Regions from separate parts of the Plantibacter sp. VKM Ac-2876 genome, predicted to be linked through region 1. Evidence: predicted binding sites of a transcription regulator. Region 1 holds the regulator's gene; the other holds the start of a gene.
What was found. Region 1 encodes LexA, which represses DNA repair genes until DNA is damaged. Its sites were predicted from a motif close to TCGAACANNTGTTCGA; they were not measured.
Positions count from the first base shown of each region.

Region 2: the regulator LexA is predicted to act here: its motif matches at 7,634-7,649, upstream of ITJ62_RS08465 (tyramine oxidase subunit B).

Region 1 covers NZ_JADKSI010000004.1:32,517-42,146, forward strand. The annotation lists gene ITJ62_RS16670 (histidinol-phosphate transaminase) at 1-462, opposite strand, end outside; gene ITJ62_RS16675 (amino acid permease) at 494-1,954, opposite strand; gene ITJ62_RS16680 (LysM peptidoglycan-binding domain-containing protein) at 2,044-2,436, opposite strand; gene lexA (transcriptional repressor LexA) at 2,708-3,406, shown strand; gene metE (5-methyltetrahydropteroyltriglutamate--homocysteine S-methyltransferase) at 3,491-5,818, opposite strand; gene ITJ62_RS16695 (methylenetetrahydrofolate reductase) at 5,815-6,813, opposite strand; gene ITJ62_RS16700 (hypothetical protein) at 7,050-7,964, shown strand; gene hflX (GTPase HflX) at 7,974-9,578, opposite strand; gene ITJ62_RS16710 (class I SAM-dependent methyltransferase) at 9,620-9,630, shown strand, end outside.
Region 2 covers NZ_JADKSI010000002.1:448,451-458,080, reverse strand. The annotation lists gene ITJ62_RS08505 (SDR family oxidoreductase) at 1-172, shown strand, start outside; gene ITJ62_RS08500 (alpha/beta fold hydrolase) at 169-1,569, shown strand; gene ITJ62_RS08495 (GMC family oxidoreductase) at 1,566-3,113, shown strand; gene ITJ62_RS08490 (hypothetical protein) at 3,289-3,987, shown strand; gene ITJ62_RS08485 (GNAT family N-acetyltransferase) at 4,054-4,998, opposite strand; gene ITJ62_RS08480 (SDR family NAD(P)-dependent oxidoreductase) at 5,093-5,854, opposite strand; gene ITJ62_RS08475 (phosphatase PAP2 family protein) at 6,008-6,616, shown strand; gene ITJ62_RS08470 (LysR family transcriptional regulator) at 6,654-7,559, opposite strand; gene ITJ62_RS08465 (tyramine oxidase subunit B) at 7,709-8,863, shown strand; gene ITJ62_RS08460 (ammonium transporter) at 8,957-9,630, shown strand, end outside.

The DNA.
Region 1 (9,630 bases):
CGCCTCGGCCACCTGACGCGCGGCGGTCTCGGGCGAGAGCTCGAACTCGGCGTCGCGCGTCGCGGGGATCCACCTGGTGCCGACGCCGGCGGCCAGGAGCGGATACATCGAGTACGTCGGCGTGAACCCGAGGAGTGATCGCCCGGGACCACCGAAGGCCTGCAGGATGTGCTGCAGCACCTCATTCGACCCGTTCCCCGCCCAAATCTGCTCCGGGGACACCCCGTGACCCAAGTATCCCGCCAGGGCCTCGCGGAGTTCCGTGAACTCGCGATCGGGGTATCGGTTCACCGTGAGGACCGCCGACGCGAGCGAGGCGACGATGTCGTGCGCGACCGCTTCAGGGATCGGGTGCGTGTTCTCGTTGACGTTGAGCGCCACCGGCACCAGGGCCTGGGGAGCGCCGTACGGGCGCTGTCCTCGGAGGTCGTCGCGGATGGGGAGGTCGTCGAGAGCGGTCACTCCACAATGCTAGCCACTCCGGCCGGCGCGCTCAGTCCGCCTGACGCTCCCGACGAAGAACCTCGTGCCGGGGGCTCGCCGGGTTCAACAGCGAGTGGCGTCGCCCGTAGGCGAAGTACACGATGAGACCGATCACGAGCCAGACCCCGAACCGCAGCCAGGTCTCCCAGTGCAACTGCAGGATCAGGAAGCCGGACGCCAGGACGCCGAACGCCGGGACGAACGGCATCAACGGCAACCGGAAGGAGCGGGGCTCGTCCGGCTTCGTGTACCGGAAGACGATCACCGACACGCAGACCACGATGAAGGCGGCCAGGATGCCGATGTTCGTGAGGTCGGCGACCTGCTTGATCGGGAACACACCGGCGAAGACGGCTGCAGCGCCGCCGGCGATCCAGGTCACCCGCTGCGGCACGCCTCGCCGGTCCGTGCGCGAGAACCACCGCGGAAGGAGACCGTCACGACTCATCGAGAACCAGACACGGGTGACGCCCAACAGGAACGTCAGCATCACGGTGAGGATCGACAGGACGGCGAACACGGAGATGATCGTCGCCACCACGGGCAGGCCGACACTCTGGAACGCCGATGCGAACCCGGCGGTGGGGTCGATGTCGGTGTAGTTCTGCATACCGGTCAGGACGAGGGTGGCCGCGACGTACAGGAGCATGGCGACGATGAGGGAGAGGATGATCGCCTTCGGCATGTGCTTCTTGCCGTCCTTCGCCTCCTCGGCCGCCGTGCTCATCGCGTCGTATCCGAAGACCGCGAAGAAGACCGTCGCGGCACCGGCGAACACCGGCCCGAAACCGCTGGGGAGGAACGGATCGTAGTTCTCCCCGTTGATGTAGAAGACCCCGAGGCCGATGATGAACAGGATGAGCAGGACCTTGATGCCGACCGCGATGAGCTCGAATCGACCGAAGGCCTTCGTCCCGCGACTCAGGATGAAGGTCACGAGGAGACAGACGAAGATGGCGGGGAGATTGACGAGGCCGCCCTTCCCCTCGTCGGCGGTCGAGGTCATCCAGGCCGGCATGTGGATCCCGATGCCGGACAGGAAGGCGTCGAAGTAGCCGGAGATCCCGATCGCGACCACCGCGACGATCGCGATGTACTCGAGCAACAGGTCCCAGCCGATGAACCAGCCGATGATCTCGCCGAGCGCCACATACCCGTAGGTGTAGGCGGACCCGGCTCTCGGGATCATGCCGGCGAACTCCGCGTACGACAACGCCGCGGCCGCGGAGGCGAGACCCGCGATCAGGAACGAGAAGAGGACGGCCGGCCCGACAGCGGGCGAGGTCTCGCTCCCATGAGCGACGAGTCCGGCGAGGGAGAAGATCCCCACCCCGATGATGCCACCGACCCCGATGGCCGTGAGTTGCCAGAGCCCGAGGCTCTTGAACAGCTTCGAACCGGAGGTCTCATCCTCGATCTCCGCGATCGGCTTCTTCCGGAGCAGCGAGCGGCTCCGATCGTCTGTACTCATGCTTGCCTCCGACGATGCTGCGGGCGTCGTTGCACCGCGCCATCGACGATAGCTGAGAACCAGCGCGGAGTGACCCGCCGATTGTCGGCCTACTCGGCCGCGTACCGCTGCGGGATCGCCAGGCGCTGCCCGGGCTCGACACCGGCGGTGCTGAGCTGGTTGAGGTTCATGATCTCGGCGATGACGTCGCGCGGGTCGGCGTCGGGCGCGATGGACTCGGCCAGCTGCCAGAGCGACTCGCCCGGGTCGACCGTTATGTACGTGAACGTGGCTCCCGCCGCCGCTGTGTTGGCCGCGGCACCGCCTGCGGAGAGTCCGACGACCGCGACGCCGATGACCAGCGGGATGGCGGCGAGCGTGGTGAAGACGACGCGGCCGCGCTTCGTCAGGCGGAGTCGGCGTGTGGACGGTGCGTCTGACGCCGGTGCCTGCGCCGTCCGTGCGGGAAGCGCCCGGTGGGACCCGATCAGTGCTGCGCTCATGTCAACCCTCCAAGAGTGTGCTCATCGTGTGATGAGGACTCGTACCCGACACTCGACCAGGAGTGCCGGATACGAACCTGTGTTCCGAATATATCTTCGATTGTTCGAATACTCAACCCTGTCTTCGTACCTGAGACGCGCGGGATCGGCGACACACTCGAACAGATGTTTGTCTGGACGAGCTGGTGCGGATACAGTTTCGAGTGTTGGAAGCAGTACACCACCACCCACCGACATCGGTCACCGACAGCCGATCAGGGCAGGAGCGAAGATGGCAGCGAACACGGCGGGCGACGGAGCCCGGGAGCGCCAGATCGGCGGCACCCGGCGACGGAAGAGCCTGAGCGACAAGCAGCTGGCGATCCTCGACGTCATCCAGCGTTCGGTCTCGCAGCGCGGGTATCCGCCGAGCATGCGCGAGATCGGCGACGCCGTCGGGCTCGCCTCCCTGTCGAGTGTCACGCACCAACTCGGACAGCTCGAACTCAGCGGATACCTCCGACGCGATCCCAACCGTCCCCGCGCCATCGAGGTGCTCATCGACCTGCCGAGCGCCGTCGAGGGGAGCGATCCCGACTCCGCTCCCCCGGTCGGCGACGCAGCCATGGTCCCGCTCGTCGGTCGCATCGCCGCCGGCATCCCGATCACGGCCGAGCAGCAGGTCGAGGAGATCTTCCCCCTGCCGCGTCAGCTGGTCGGCAAGGGCAGTCTGTTCATGCTGAAGGTCGTCGGCGACTCGATGGTCGACGCCGCGATCTGCGATGGCGACTGGGTCGTCATCCGCGAGCAGAAGACCGCCGAGAACGGCGAGATCGTCGCGGCGATGCTCGACGAGGAGGCGACCGTGAAGGTGTTCCGCCAGCGCGACGGTCACACCTGGCTGCTCCCCCGGAACTCGGCCTTCGAACCGATCCTCGGCGACCACGCCGAGGTCCTCGGCAAGGTCGTCGCCGTGCTCCGGACGGTCTGACCGCCCGGATCGCTCCGCGACACCGACGAGGGCCGGGACGATCCGTGGATCGTCCCGGCCCTCGTCCGTGCCGGACCGACGACGTCAGCCGGTCGCACCGACCCGTGCGCGGACCGCACGCGTGGCCTCGACGATGTTGGCGAGGGAGGCGACCGTCTCCTCGTACCCTCGCGTCTTGAGTCCGCAGTCCGGGTTCACCCAGACCTGGCGCTGCGGGATCCCCTCCAGCGCGATCTCGAGCAACGCCGTCACCTCAGCGACGCTCGGCACCCGAGGCGAGTGGATGTCGTAGACGCCCGGGCCGATGCCGTGGTCGAAACCACTCGCCCGGATGTCGGACACGACCTCCATCCGAGACCGGGCCGCCTCGATGCTCGTCACGTCGGCGTCCAGGCGCCGGATCGCGTCGATCACCACACCGAACTCGGAGTAGCAGAGGTGGGTGTGGATCTGCGTCTCGGCGCGCACGCCCGCGGTCGCCAGCCGGAAGGAGCCCACCGACCAGTCGAGGTACCACCCCTGGTCGGCCCGCCGGAGCGGGAGTAGTTCGCGGAGTGCTGGTTCGTCGACCTGGATGATGCGGATGCCGGCCCGCTCCAGGTCGGCGATCTCGTCGCGCAGGGCGAGGGCGACCTGGTTCGCCGTCTCGGCGAGCGGTTGGTCGTCGCGCACGAACGACCAGGCGAGGATCGTCACCGGGCCCGTGAGCATGCCCTTCACCGGCTTGGTGGTCAACGACTGCGTGTAGGCCGACCACTCGACCGTGATCGGCGCCGGCCGCGAGACGTCACCCCACAGAATCGACGGACGGGTGCATCGCGAACCGTAGGACTGCACCCACCCGTGCTCCGTCACGGCGAACCCGTCGAGGTGCTCGGCGAAGTACTGGACCATGTCGTTGCGCTCGGGCTCACCGTGGACGACGACGTCGATGCCGAGGTCCTCCTGCAGCGCCACGACGCGCCCGATCTCCGCGCGCATCGTCGCGACGTAGGCCTCCTCGTCGAGCGTCCCGGCGAGCCGCTGCGCGCGGGCGCGACGGATGTCGCCGGTCTGCGGGAAAGAGCCGATCGTCGTCGTCGGGAGGAACGGCAGGCCGAGCGCCTGCGCCTGCGCCGTAGCGCGCTCCTGGTAGTCGTCTCGGGTGAAGTCCGCCGGTGCGAGCGCTGCCGTCCGTGCGCGGATGGCGGCATCGACGACCCCGGGCGCGGCCAGCCGATCGTCGAGCGCGGCCGACGCTGCGGTGAGCTCGGCCGCGATGGACGCACGCCCTTGGGTGAGACCGCGTGCGAGGACCGCGATCTGATCCACCTTCTGGTCGGCAAAGGCGAGCCAGCTCCGGAGACGGGGGTCGAGCTTCGTCTCCACCGACACGTCGTGCGGGACGTGCAGGAGCGACGTCGAGGTGGACACCGCGAGCTGAGGGAAGCGCTCCGCCGCGCTCGCGAGCAGGTCGGCCGCGGCCACGAGGTCGCCGCGCCACACGTTGTGGCCGTCGATCACGCCAGCGACGACGGTCTTCGACGCGAGTCCGGCCGACGAGTCCGGCAGGCCTCCTCGGACGAGGTCGACACCGACAGCCTCGACCCCCGAGTCGGCCAGCACCGGGAGGGCGTCGCCCAAGGCGCCGTAGGGAGCCGCGACGAAGATCGACGGGCGGTCCGACACGGCGGACAGGACGGCCGTCGATCGTTCGAGCGCCGCGAGGACCGTCGACCTCGGCACGTCGAACGTCTCCGAAACGAGTGCGGGTTCGTCGAGCTGCACCCAGGGCGCGCCGGCAGCGGCGAGGCGCCGGAGGAGTTCCGCGTAGACGGGCAGCAACGCCTCCAGTCGGTCGATCGGGGCGAATCCCGCTGAGGCCCCCTCGGCCGCCTTGGACAGCAGCAGGAACGTCACGGGGCCCACGATCACCGGCCGCGTCACGTACCCCTCGGCGAGGCCCTCGCGGAACTGCTCGACCACTCGGTCGTCGGAGAGCGCGAACGGCGTCGACTCGCCGATCTCCGGGACGAGGTAGTGGTAGTTCGAGTCGAACCACTTCGTCATCTCGAGCGGTGCGAGGTCGCCGGCGCCACGAGCGATCGTGAACGCCCCGGCGAGGTCGACCCGACCGTCGGCCCCGACGAGCGACGAGAAGCGCTCCGGGACGGCGCCGACGGTGAGCGCGGCGTCCAGGACCTGGTCGTAGAACGAGAAGCTCTCGGGGATCGCGGCGCTCGTCGGGTCGAGGCCGAGCCCCGCGAGGCGGGCACGCGTGGCGGCGCGCAGCTCGGAGGCCGTCCGCTCGAGCGCCTCGGCGTCGATCCGGCCGGCCCAGAAGGACTCGACGGCGCGCTTCAGCTCCCGGTTCGGCCCGATGCGCGGGTAGCCGAGGATGGTGCCGACGGGGAAGGCGGAGGTGGGGTTCATCGTGCGTCCTTGCTGGTGAGTGGATCGGGGATGGGATGACGGACCGGTCGGTCGCCTTGCACGGGGATGCCGGCACGGTGCAACACGTCGAGCACCGTCCGATGCTGGTTGAAGGCGTAGAGGTGGACGCCCGGCGCGCCGCCCGCGACGACGTCGCGGATGAGTCGGGCGGAGTAGTCGATGCCGATGTCGATCCGTCCCGCTTCGTCCGGCTCGACCTCGAGCGCGATGGCAAGGTCGCTCGGGAGCGCCTCGCCGCTGAGCTCGAGCACCCGACGCAGCCGCGCCGGACTCGTGATGGGCATCACGCCCGGCAGGATGGGCATGGTGACGCCGTGACGTCTCGCACGTTCGGCGAAGGCGAGGTAGTCGTCGGCATGGAAGAAGAGCTGGGTGATGGCGAGCGTCGCCCCCGCCGCCTGCTTGGCCAACAGGGTGTCGAGGTCCTGCGTCGTCGACCGTGAGCGCGGGTGACCGTTGGGGAACGCGGCGACCGCGATCCGCGGCCGATGGCGTCGCCCGAGCTGCACCGCACCCGGGAGGCCGACCAGCGACCCCTCGGCGTAGGGCTCGTGCTCGGCACTGACCCGGCCGATGAGCTGCACGAGTTCCGCGGCACTCCCCAGATCACCGAGGAAGGCGTCCCCCTCGACGGCTCCGGCGGGCGGGTCGCCGCGGAGCGCGAGGAAACTGTGCACCCCGGCATCGAGGAAGTCCTTGATGAGTCGGCTGGCCTGCGCGTGCGTCGAACCGACGCAGGTGAGATGGGCCATCGGGTCCACCGAGGTCGACGTCCGGATGCTCCGCAGCACGTCCAGGCTCGCCGTTCGCGAGGAACCACCGGCGCCGAAGGTGACGGAGATGAACTCCGGGCCGGCGGCGGCCAGGTGCTCGACAGTCCGTGCGAGCGCGATGCCGCCGTCGAGCGTCTTGGGCGGGTACAGCTCGAACGAGAAGGGGGTGCGCCCGGGACAGGCGGGCTCCGTCGTGATCATGAGGTCTCGTCTCGGTGGCAGCGGATCGAGAGCCGGCGACCACGCAGCACGCAGCGGTTCCGCTGGTGTGTCGTGGGCGGGTGCCGGGCTCGGCTGTCGCTCCGATTCCGCCGGTGAGGGCGGGTACGATGCGCACGACGATAGCAACGCCCGACGATCCGCGCGACGGACATCCGTCCGACAGCGTCATCCTGCGACACATTCCCCCGGCGGCGCTCCGGTCCTACGCTGATGCCATGACCGTGGGCACCAGGCACCGGGGCGACGAGCGTCCAGCACTCGGCTCGCGCGTCATCGCGTCCTGCGTGGCGGTGGTGCTCGCCGTGTCCGGGTGCACGACCGCCGGTTCGCCCGTGCCGCCGACGACGCGCGCAGCCTCAGCGGAGGACCTCGTGATCGAGTTCCGCCAGAACCGCGACCAGTACGCGAGCGCCGCCGCGATCGTCCGGGTCGGCAACGGCGGCGACCACGACATCACGATCGTCGGACTCGAGCTGGCGGGGTCGGCGTTCACCGCGCCGACCGTCCGGGACCGATCCTCGACGGTCCGCGCTGGACAGACCACGGACCTCGCCGTCGAGCTGCCCCCGATCGACTGCGACGCTCGCGACGGGGAGTCGCAGGTCGATCTCCTGCTCCGACTCGACGACGGCGCGGTCCTGTCCGCCGCCGACCTCCCCGATCCGACGAACGCGCTGCAGCGGATCCGTGCCTCGACGTGCACGGTGGCGGCCGTGCAGCGCATCGCCGAGGTGGCCGCAGCTCCCGGGATCCGCCTCGAAGGTACCGGAGCCACGACGGTCGCCGTCATGACGGTCACGGCGGTGCCGACCGGCGCTTCGGGTCGGCTGGAGCTCGTCGCGCTGCGCTCGACGGTGCTGCTACGACCGGCGCCGACGGACGTCGGCGCTGACCCATCCCAGAACTGGCCGCTCAGCTTGACCGTCGACGCCGCAAGCGGTCCGCAGTCCATCGAACTGCGGATCGTCCCGACCCGGTGCGACCCGCACGCCCTGGCGGAGGACAAGGTGGGAACGCTCTTCCCGCTCGTCGTGCGGATCGACGACGGTCCGGAGGTCGTCATGACCCTCCCGCTCGACGCCGACACGGCGGAGGCGCTCAAGGACGCCGTCCGCGCGCGCTGCGAGTGAGGAGTCGGCTCAGCCGGCCACGGCGGGTGCCGGGACGACCTCGGCGAACGGCGCGAGGGCGGCGGCGAGCTCGGCACCGACCAGGGCGTGCACGATCGTGCCACGCTCGTCGTAGTCCGTCGACAGCACCTTGCCGCGTTCGTGCAGCAGCGTGACCAGGTCTCCGCGGTCGAAGGGCACGATGACGTGGACCTCGTTGCTCGGCGACGGGATCAGCGTCTCGATGCGCTCCATGAGCTCGTCGATCCCGAGACCGGTCCGGGCCGACACGAAGACGGCGTCCGGGACGAGTCCGCGGAGCACGAGCAGCTGGCCGTCGTCCACGAGGTCGGCCTTGTTGAACACGACCAGCTCGGGGATGTGCCGAGCACCGACCTCGCCGATGACATCGCGCACGGTGGCGATCTGTCCGGCCGGGTCCGGGTGCGCGGCGTCGACGACGTGCACGATGACGTCGCTGTCGGCGACCTCTTCGAGCGTCGAGCGGAAGGCCTCGACCAGCTGGTGCGGCAGGTTGCGCACGAAGCCGACCGTGTCGGCCAGGGTGTACTCGCGTCCGTCAGAGGTCACGTTGCGTCGGACCGTCGCGTCGAGCGTCGCGAAGAGCGAGTTCTCGACGAGGACGCCGGCCTTCGTGATGCGGTTCAGCAGGCTCGACTTACCGGCGTTCGTGTACCCCGCGATCGCGACCGACGGCACCGTGTTACGGCGACGGTTGGCCCGCTTGGCCTCGCGCGCCGGCTTCATCGCCGTGATCGACTTGCGCAGTTTCGCCATCCGGGTGTGGATGCGGCGTCGGTCGAGTTCGATCTTCGTCTCACCCGGGCCCCTCGACCCCATACCGGCACCGGCACCACCGACCTGGCCACCGGCCTGACGGCTCATGGACTCACCCCAGCCGCGGAGGCGGGGCAGGAGGTACTCGAGTTGGGCGAGCTCGACCTGCGCCTTGCCCTCTCGGCTCTTCGCGTGCTGGCTGAAGATGTCGAGGATGACCGCCGTGCGGTCGATGACCTTCACGCCGACCGCGTCCTCGAGGGCGCGACGCTGGCTGGGTGCGAGCTCCGTGTCGGCGATCACCGTGTCGGCGCCGAGCGCCTGGACGATGGACTTCAGCTCCTGGGCCTTGCCTCGACCGAGATACGTGCTCGGGTCGGGGTGCGGTTTGCGCTGCAGGAGCCCGTCGAGGACCACGGCGCCGGCGGTCTCCGCGAGCGCTGCGAGTTCGCGGAGGGAGTTCTCCGCGTCGTGGAGCGCACCCTGCGGGTAGACGCCGATGATGACGACGTTCTCCAGCCGGAGCTGCCGGTACTCGACCTCGGTGACGTCCTCGAGCTCGGTCGAGAGCCCGGCGACGCGACGGAGGGCCTGTCGGTCCTCGCGGTCGTACTGTTCGCCGTCGTCGGAGCTGCCGCCTGAGGCATCGCCCGTCTGCAGGGCCGCTGCACCGCTGCCGAACAGGGTGTACCCGCTCGATCGGGACGCGGCGCTCGTGAGCACGCGTGCGACGACGTCGTCGGGATCGGTGACCGAGGCGTCGTCCACCACCGCCTCGACATCGACATCGGTGTCGTCTGCGTGGTCCTGGGGTGCGTCCATCGGTGGTCTAGGCATCGCGTTAACCCTACTTCCTCCTGGTCCGGTACCGTTCCTGTATGTCGAACGA
Region 2 (9,630 bases), on a different contig from region 1:
CTCCGACGGCGTCTCCGACGAGCAGATGCAGTCCTTCGACGACGAGAACACGTACCAACGTGCCGGACAGCCGGCTGAGCTCGCGCCGGCGTACGTCTACCTCGCCTCGGCGGAGTCCGGCTACGTCTCCGGGGCCACGTTGAACGTCAACGGCGGCATGGTCACCCCGTGACCGCGGCTGTGTGCACGGTCTTCTTCCTCCCCGGGCTCGGGCTCGACGCCGCCGCGGTCGCACCGGTGGCTCGCGAGCTCGACGCTCGGTTCCGGGTGATCGCCGTCGAGCTGCCCGGCCAGGGCGACACGGCCGACGCGCCGGACGGCTCGGTCGACTCGCAGGTCGATGCTGCCCTCGCCGTGATCGCGGAGCAGGCCGACGGCGGACCCTGGCTGCTGTGCGCCCACAGCATGGGCGGCAAGGTCGCCGCCGGGATCGCCGCCCGGGTCCGCGACGGCGACGTCCCCGTGTTCGGGCTCCTCGGCGTCGTGCTCCTGGCACCGTCACCGCCCACGCCCGAGCCGATGCCGGACGCCAAGCGCCACCAGATGCTCACCTGGGTCGAGGACGGGCCCATCGCCGAGGCGGACGCACAGACCTTCGTCGACGACAACGTGGGTGCACCCCTGCCGGCCCAGCTGCAGACCGCGGCCGTGGCGTCCGTGCAGGCCATGTCGCCCGTCGCGTGGCGCCGCTGGCTCGAGCAGGGCAGCCTGGAGGACATCACGTCCTCCGTCGGCACCCTCGACCTCCCGTGCACCGTGCTCGCCGGGGACCAGGACGACGCTCTCGGTGCTGCAGTGCAGCCAGAGCTGCTCTCGGACGTCTACCCCCGCGCACGATTCGTGTCGCTCGCCGGAGCCGGACATCTGCTCTCCTCCGAACGTCCGGTCGAGGTGGCGCGCGCGATCACCGAGCTGTGGGACGAGATCGTCGCCCACAGTGCGATCGTCCCCGCGGAGTGGGGGCTCGTCATCGCGTCCCCGCGGACCACGCCGCGGGTGCGGAGTGCGCTGGCACGACGCGCCTTGCCGGACGACCCCCGGTATCGGCCCCGCGCGCTGAGCTTGGAACAGCTTGACCTGCTCCGCGCCGTCGCCGCTCGCCTGGTTCCGCAGCCGCCGGGCGGACGGATCGATCTCGCCGCGCGGGTCGACGCCGACCTCGCAGCCGGCGGTGGCGACGGATGGCGGCCGGTCGGAGGACTCACGGACGACGAGGCGTACCGCGGTGGGCTGGACGACCTCCGAGTCGCCTGGCCGGATTCGACCGACGGTCAGGAGGCGTTGATCCGCGCCGTGATCGACGGCCAGGGCGTTCCAGGGGGCACCATCGACGGAGACGATCTCCGGCGCTGGTTCGAAGACCTGCGCGTGGACGTCACGCGGGAGTGGCTCATCCACCCCGCGTCGTTGGCCCGGGTCGGGTACGACGGATTCGCGACCGGCGCTGAGGACGTCGACTTCGCCGGCTACCGCGAGTTGGGTGCCGACACCAGAGACGATTGGGAGCCCTCCGACCTCGGTGCCGCACCCGCCCCCACGCCCGCACAGCAACAGGAGGACGCAGCGTGAACCTGGACGCGATGAAGACCTACGACCTCGACGACAGCGTCGACGTCGTGGTGGTCGGTACCGGTGCGGGTGGCGCACCACTGCTAGCGCGACTCGCTGAGGCGGGGCTGCGCGTCGTCGCTCTCGAGGCAGGGCCAAATCACGACCCCGCGGAGTCCACGCCGGACGAGGTCGACGCGACGACGATCAACTGGATGTCCAGCCGGTTCAGCGGCGGGGACGCTCCGACGGCGTTCGGCCCGAACAACAGCGGGTTCGGCGTCGGCGGTGGCACCGTCCACTGGGGCGCGTTCACGCCCCGGCCGGACGCCCGGGACCTGCGTCTGCGCAGCGAGACCGGTCTCGGGCGCGACTGGCCCGTCGACCATGCGGAGTTCACCCGCTACGTCGAAGAGGTCGAGGCGACCATCGGTGTCTCCGGGCCGACGCCGTATCCGTGGGACCCGTCGCGCACCTACCTGTACGCGCCGCCGAAGCGGAACGCCCCGGCTGACCTCATGGCGAAGGGCGCAGAGTCGCTCGGCATCCGCGCGACCGACGCACCCGCCGCGATCATCACCCGCGACCGCGATCAGCCGCACCACGGCCTCCGACGCGCCACGACGAACGTCGGCTCCATCCACCAGGGCGAACGCCACGGTGCGAAGGCGACGACCGCCATCACCTACCTGCCGGCGGCGGTCGCGGCGGGAGCGGAGATCCGTCCGGACGCCGTCGTGCACACCATCGAGCGGGATGCCCGCGGTCGGGTGACCGGCGTCGTCTATCGCCAGGACGGCGTCGACAAGCGGCAACGCTGCGAGGTGCTCGTGTTGGCCGGCGGCGGGGTGGAGACCCCTCGGCTCCTGCTGCACAACGACCTCGCGAACGCCAGCGGTCAGGTCGGCCGGAACTTCCTCGCCCATGGTGCGGTGCAGGTGTGGGGGCGGTTCGACGAGCAGATCCGCGGCTACCGCGGCTACCCGTCTGCGCTCATCACCGAGGACTTCGTCCGCCCTGACGGTGCTGACTTCGCCGGAGGGTATCTGTTGCAGAGCCTCGGCGTCATGCCGTTCAACTACGCGACGACCCTCGTGCGCGGAGGCGGGCTCTGGGGCACCGAGCTGGTCGACGAGCTCGACGCGTCACGGTACAACGCCGGCATCGGGATGAACGCCGAGTGTCTGCCCGCCGACGGCAACCGGCTCGAGCTGTCGTCGGAGGAGGACGAATGGGGTCTGCCGCGTGCGACCATCTCGTTCTCGCCCGGCGACAACGAGCAGGCCATCGACCGCCACGCCATCCGCACGATGACGGACATCCTCACCGCGGCCGGTGCGCGGAGCACCAGGGTCCTCGCGCGCACGGCGCACACGCTCGGCACGTGCCGGATGAGCGACGATCCGGGTGACGGCGTGGTCGACGGGGATGGTCGATCGCACGACATCGACAACCTGTGGATCTGCGACAACTCCACGTTCCCGAGCGCGCTCTCCGCGAACCCGGGCCTCGCGCAGATGGCGTTGTCGCTGCGCACGGCCGACCGGATGCTCGCGGCCCGGTAGCCGCCACAGCACGGCTCGGCGAGGAGCCGGACCGTGCTGTGGCGCCTTGACGCGCACGAGCAGTGGGCCGAGGCGCTTCGCACCTTCATCGATGCGCAGTGAGATGAGGCCGTGCGGACGGTTCTGGGCGGCCGTGTCGCCTTCCCCTGGCCCGCGGTCGGCGTAAGGTCGGCTTATGCACCCCGAGCGAACCCGCCAGCCGGCCGGGCGGCGAGCACCATCGAGGCCGCCGGCCGCGTCATCCACGGCGGCAGCCTGGAACGCCTTCCTGCTTCGAGCCGAGGCGAGGGCGTGGATCAGTGCCTCGGAACAAGGACGACGACAGCCCGAAGTCTCCGACGTCGCACTGGAGGTCCTGCTCCGGGAGTACGAGCGACCTGCGCGCTTGCTCCTCGGCCTCGCCGCCGCCGTGACGTTCGTCGTTTCCGCCACCCTGTCCGTGGCGACCGTGACGGTCTTGAATTCGTACTCGGCGGAGGCAGGGGCTGGCAGCCTGGGCATCGTGCTTTTCATCGGACTGGTCTTCGTGTTGCCGAGCGCCATCGTTTTGCTCCTGCTGCAGGTCTCCGGGTACCGAATGACCCGTTCCATCGCGGCGTGGTCCGGTGCGACACCGCAGACCGCCGGCAAGCCGGAGGCCCCCACCAAAGTGGCGGACGCCGTCGATCGTCGGGAGTCGGTGGCGTTGCGCGCCCTCTTCCTGACGGTCTCGGGGGTCGGGATCGCCTGCACGGTCGGTGAGGCCTTCTGGCTGTCCTCCGCCGAAGGCGGGTCGTTCGTGCTGCCACTCGTCGTCGCTGCGGTCCTGCAAGCGATCATCTGGCTCGCGGTCTGCGCCGGGGTCGTCCGCGTACTGCGGTCGTCGCGGGTCTGACGAGCGCGACGGTCGACCGTGTCGCGGTGCTCAGCTGACTCGGTCGGAACCGAGCCCGGGGCGAACCTACTGCTCGTGAACGATCCGAACGCGCGTGACCGAGAAACCGGCTCGATCGAAGGCGCCGCGCATCGGGGTGTTCGCGGCGTCCGTGGTGCCGACGATCCGGTCCTGCCCCGACCCGTGGTGCATGTGGACCATCTCCGCCAGGAGGTCGTGCACGTACCCGTGTCCGCGATGCTCGGGGAGCACACCCAGGTAGCTGATACTCGCGTCGTACGCCGTCCTCGTCGGGATGATGAACCCGACCATCGTCCCGTCGAGCAGCTCTGCGACCCGCCATGCGTCCCGTTCGCCGGGGAGCGAACGGTAGAACGCCAGGTCGTCGTCCGCGAGCGCCTCGAGTCCTTCGCGCGCGACCATGTCCTGCGTGTGCGCATCGAGGGTGCCGGTCGCGACCAGGGCGAACAGCTCGTGGAACGCGTCGTCCGCGGCGGCGACGAAACGAAGGCGCTGCGATCGTGCCGGCACCGGATCGGAGCTGGACCTCGCGAAGCTGACCCGCTCGGTCGTGCGCGAGAACCCACCGGCGCGTGCGGCCTCGTGGCGCCACCGCACCGCCTCCACGCTCGCAGCGTCATCCGCCCAGGCAGGGGAGACGTCGACGTTGAACTCCAGTGCGGGACCTGCGCCGAAGGCGTCCAGTCCAGCGCGAATGAGCGCAGCGCCGACACGTTCGGGCTCCGCGACTTCGACCGTGGTGGTGAGGCAGTCGAGCGTGGCGGGTCGGTTCGCGTCCCCTTGGCCCCACCAGAGTGCTCGCGCCACCGGGCGACCGTCCTGCTCGGCGATCCACGACCATTCCGGTCGATAGTTCCGACTCGCGAGTTCGGCGGTCAGCCGCTCCGGATCGACCCAAGCGACAGGTTCGTCGCAGCTCCACTCCTGCAGGAGGGCGACGTCGTCCGGGGTGGCTCGGCGGATGGTGAAGTCGTCGCGGGTGTCGGTCATCGGTTCCAGCTTGGACAGGGTCGACTCGTTTGTCCAGGTTCTGCCTGAACACCGGAGCGGCATCGCGGGCGGCGGAACGCGAAAGGTGCGCCGCCTAGTCGATGGTGTGGCCGCCGTTGACGGTGATCCGCTGGCCGGTGATGAAGCCGGTCCGGTCCGAGGCGAGGAAGGCGACGGTCTCGGCGATGTCGTCGATGGTGCCCATCCGCCCCATCGGCACCTCGGCCAGGTAGGCGGCGATCTCCTGTGGCGAGGCACCGGCGTGGCGTTCGACGGGGATCCACCCGGGTGCGACCAGGTTCACGGTGATCCCGGACGGTCCGAGTTCCCGAGCCCACGAACGGGTCAGGCCGAGCTGCGCCCCCTTCGCCGCGACGTAGGCGGACATCCCCGGCAGGGCCCGCTCGAACATGTCGGATCCGATCTGGATGATCCGGCCGAATCGTTGCTCGCGCATGTGTGGGACGGCCGCCCGCACCAGCAGTGTCGGGCTCTTGACGAAGAAGTCCAACTGGGCGAGGTGGTCGTCCCAGTCGAGGTCGTCGATCGCCACCGTCGGTTGCGGCCCGGTGGCGTTGGCGACCAGGACCGCGATCGGACCCGCGGTTCCCGTGATGTGTCCGACGAGTGAGGCGACGGCTTCCTCGTCCGTCACGTCCGCGCTGAACGCGTCGGCGGCACCGCCGGCCTGGCGGATGGACTCGACGACCTTCGCGGCCTGGTCCGCCCCGGAGCGGTAGTTCACGGCGACGAAATAGCCCTCGGACCCGAGTCGCCGGGCGATCCCCGCGCCGAGGCCTCTGGAAGCACCGGTCACCAATGCGACCCGTTGTCCTGCGAACGCGAGTGACGTCATACCGTTCCTCTGCTGATGGCGTGCGTGCTGGAACACGAACGCCGGCTGATCGATGTTGCGGGTGGCCACGGCACGCGTGAATGCATCCGGTTCCCACGCGTTCACGAGGATACCTGTCTGCATCCTGCGGGCCGCGGGCACTACTGTCATGGGGTGCAGTCGCCGTCGCATCCCAACCGCAGCCTCCGTCTGGCCCAGGTGATATCCGAGGTCTTCGGCCCGGCGCCGCTCCTCACGTTCGCGCTCGTCCAAGCCGGCATCACCACCGGCGTGCGGGGCCTCTGGACGGCTCTGCTCGGAGCGCTGCTCATCGCCGTGCTGCCCTACGCGGCGCTCATCCTGCTGGCACGGACCGGCCGGGTGAGCGGAAGGTTCGTCGCCGATCGGCGGCAGCGAGGACCGATCCTCGCCTGCGTGCTGGCGTCGGTCGTGCTCGGCGTCTCGCTGCTGGTGTGGCTCGGCGCCGGCGCCCAGCTGTTGGCGGTCGGTATCGCCTCGATCATCGGCCTGTTGGTCGTGACCGCGGTGAACCTCGTCTGGAAGCTCTCGATCCACTCCGCCATCGCGGCCTTCGTCGGCGTCCTGCAGTTCAGCTGCTTCCCGGCTCCCATCGCGACGATGCTGCTGCTGGTGCCTGCGGCCGTCGGATGGGCCCGTGTCAGGGAGAGAGCGCACACCCCGCTCCAGGTCCTCGCCGGGTACGTGAGCGGCGTCGCCGTGTTCCTCTGCTACCTGCCGATCCTCGCCGCCTTGGCGGGGTAGATCCGTCGCTCGCAGAGTCCCGGGACCGGGCTGCCCTTCACCCGAGCTGGGCGGCCGCGTCGCGGAGACACGCGATGAACGCGTCGTGGACCGGGCTCTCGTCCGCCCGTTCCTGACGAGCGGCCAGCAGGCGTGTCGTCGGCGACCCGGCGAGCGGCACGACGACGATCGACGGCGGCACCAGCTGCCGCACCGACTCGGGCAGGATCGTCGTACCGACGCCGGCCGCGACGAATCCGAGGGCGGTCTCCTGATGGACGACCTCCTCGACCACCTGGGTCCGACTCGACGTGCCGAGGATCTCCGCGACGCGGTCCACGAATCCCGGCATGAGCGCCCGCGGGTAGGAGATCATCGGGACCTCCATGAGCTCGTGCGCGGTGACCTCGGGTCGGCCCGCCAGTGCATGACCGACCGGGAGGCACGCCACGAGACGCTCCTCGAAGACGACCTCGGTCGTGAGCGCGGGGGAGCTGTCGGATGGCGTCTGCGGGACCTCGTCACGGACGATCCCGACGTCGAGCGTGCCGTCGCGGAGCCGGTCGAACTGCTCTCCTGAGGTCAACGGCACCAGGCGCAGCGTCACCCCGGGGCGGCTCGCCCGGAACAGCTGCACGACGCCGGGGAGGACCGTGTAGTTGGCCGAACTCACGAACCCCGCGGTGAGCTCCCCGGCGAGACCGTCGACGAAGTCGCGCATCTCACCCCGGACCGTGTCGAGCTCCTCGACGATGTGTCGTGCCCGCGCCTGGAGATGTCGTCCAGCGGGGGTCAGCGCCACCCGCCTCGTCGAACGGTCGAACAGTGCGGTGCCGACCTCCTGCTCGAGTCGTGCGACCTGGACGCTCAGCGGTGGCTGCGACATGTGCAGCCGTCGGGCGGCGCGACCGAAGTGGAGCTCCTCGGCGACGGCGAGGAAGTAGCGCAGCTGGCGGAGCTCCATCCCATCGACGATACGACCCTCGTATTACCGCGCTGTTTCGTCCAGATTGCGAGCGAAACGCTCTCAATCGAGGTTCGAATCGGTATTTGACCAGGAGGATCGCGACCGTGTTCGCTGAGGACCACAGACCCCGACCTGGAGGACCTCCCGTGACCGCAGACGCTTCCCCGAACACCCGGATCGACATGCTCTACCTGAGCGAACCGGAGGTCATCGCCGCCGGCATGAAGGACATGGCCCACTGCATGGAGGTCATGGAGGAGGTGTTGGTGCTCGTCGCGAAGGGTGACTACCGGATGGCCGGCCCGACCGCCAACTCGCACGGAGCACCGATCGGGTTCCCCGCCACCTCACCGTTCCCCGGTATGCCACTCGATGCCGCAGACCGCCGGTTCATGGCGATGCCCGCCTACCTCGGCGGACGCTTCGACACCGCCGGCGTCAAGTGGTACGGCTCGAACGTCGACAACCGCGAGCGGGGCCTCCCGCGCTCCATCCACCTCATCGTGCTCAACGACAAGGACACCGGTGCGCCCTACGCGATCATGTCCGGCAACCTCGAGAGCGCCTACCGCACCGCTGCCGTGCCGGGAGCCGCCGCGAAGCTCCTGGCGCCGGTGGACGCCAAGTCGCTCGGCATCATCGGGCCCGGCGCCATGAACAAGAGCGCCCTGCACGCCATGACCACCGCCCGTCCCTCGCTCGACACCATCCGCATCCACGGGCGCCGACGGTCGACCTCCGAGGCGTTCGCCGACTACGTCCGCGAGCACTACCCGCAGTTCACGACGATCGAGATCGCCGAGACGGTCGAGGCCGCCGTGCGTGACTCGGACATCGTCTCCGAAGCCGTCACCGGCCTGGTCGGGTCGGAGAACTACCCGTTCATCGACGGCGACTGGATCAAGCCCGGCGCGTTCCTCAGCCTGCCCGCCAATCTGCGCATGGACAAGGAGTACACCCTCTCCGGCAAGGCGCGCCTCATCGCCGACGCGAAGAAGATCTACGAGGCGTGGGCCGAGGAGTACCCTGCGCCGTCGCACGAGACCGCGTTCGGGATGATCGGCCTCTACTGGCAGGACCTCATCGGGACCGGCGAGCTCGACGAGTCCCGCGTGGTCAACATCGGAGACGTCTTCGACGGGAACGCCGTCGGGCGCGAGTTCCCCGAGCAGCCGGTGCTCTTCAGCGTCGGTGGGATGGGCGTCGAGGACGTCGCGTGGGCGAAGACGATCTACGAGAACGCCGTCGAGCAGGGGATCGGCACGAAGCTCAACCTCTGGGAAGCCCCAGACCTGGCCTGACCGCCGACCGGCACCGAGCACCGACACCTGTTCCACCCGAACCCGACGCTGTGGCCGCCCGGCCGCTGTGCACCTCGAACGATGGAGTGATTTGTGGACGCTGGAAACGTCGCCTGGATCCTGACGAGCTCGGCTCTTGTCGCCCTCATGATCCCGGCCCTGGCTCTGTTCTACGGCGGGATGGTCTCGTCCCGCCGCATCCTCAACATGATGATCATGTGCTTCGGCGGGGCCAGCCTCGTCGCGCTGCTCTGGGTGGCCTTCGGGTACTCGCTCGTCTTCGGTGACTCCGTCGGCGGGCTCGGACTCATCGGGAACCCGTTCGAGTTCGCGGGGCTCGACCAGGCACTCGTCGACGACCCCGATGCCGGCATTCCCCTCGCACTCTTCGCGGCATTCCAACTGCTGTTCGCCGGAGTGACGACGGCACTCGTCGCCGGTGCTGCCGCCGGTCGCATGAAGTACGGCGCGTGGTTGTTGTTCGCCGGGCTCTGGGCGACGCTCGTGTACTTCCCGGTCGCGCACTGGGTGTTCGCCTTCTCGAACGACACGGCGACCGGTGGATGGATCGCGAACACCCTCGGTGCCGTCGACTTCGCCGGCGGGACGGCCGTGCACATGAACGCCGGCGTCGCGGCGCTCGCACTGGCCCTGGTGCTCGGCAAGAGCAAGGACTGGGGTGGCAAGCTCCGTCCGCACAACCGCCCGCTCGTCCTCGTCGGCGCCGGGTTGCTCTGGATCGGCTGGTACGGATTCAACGCCGGCTC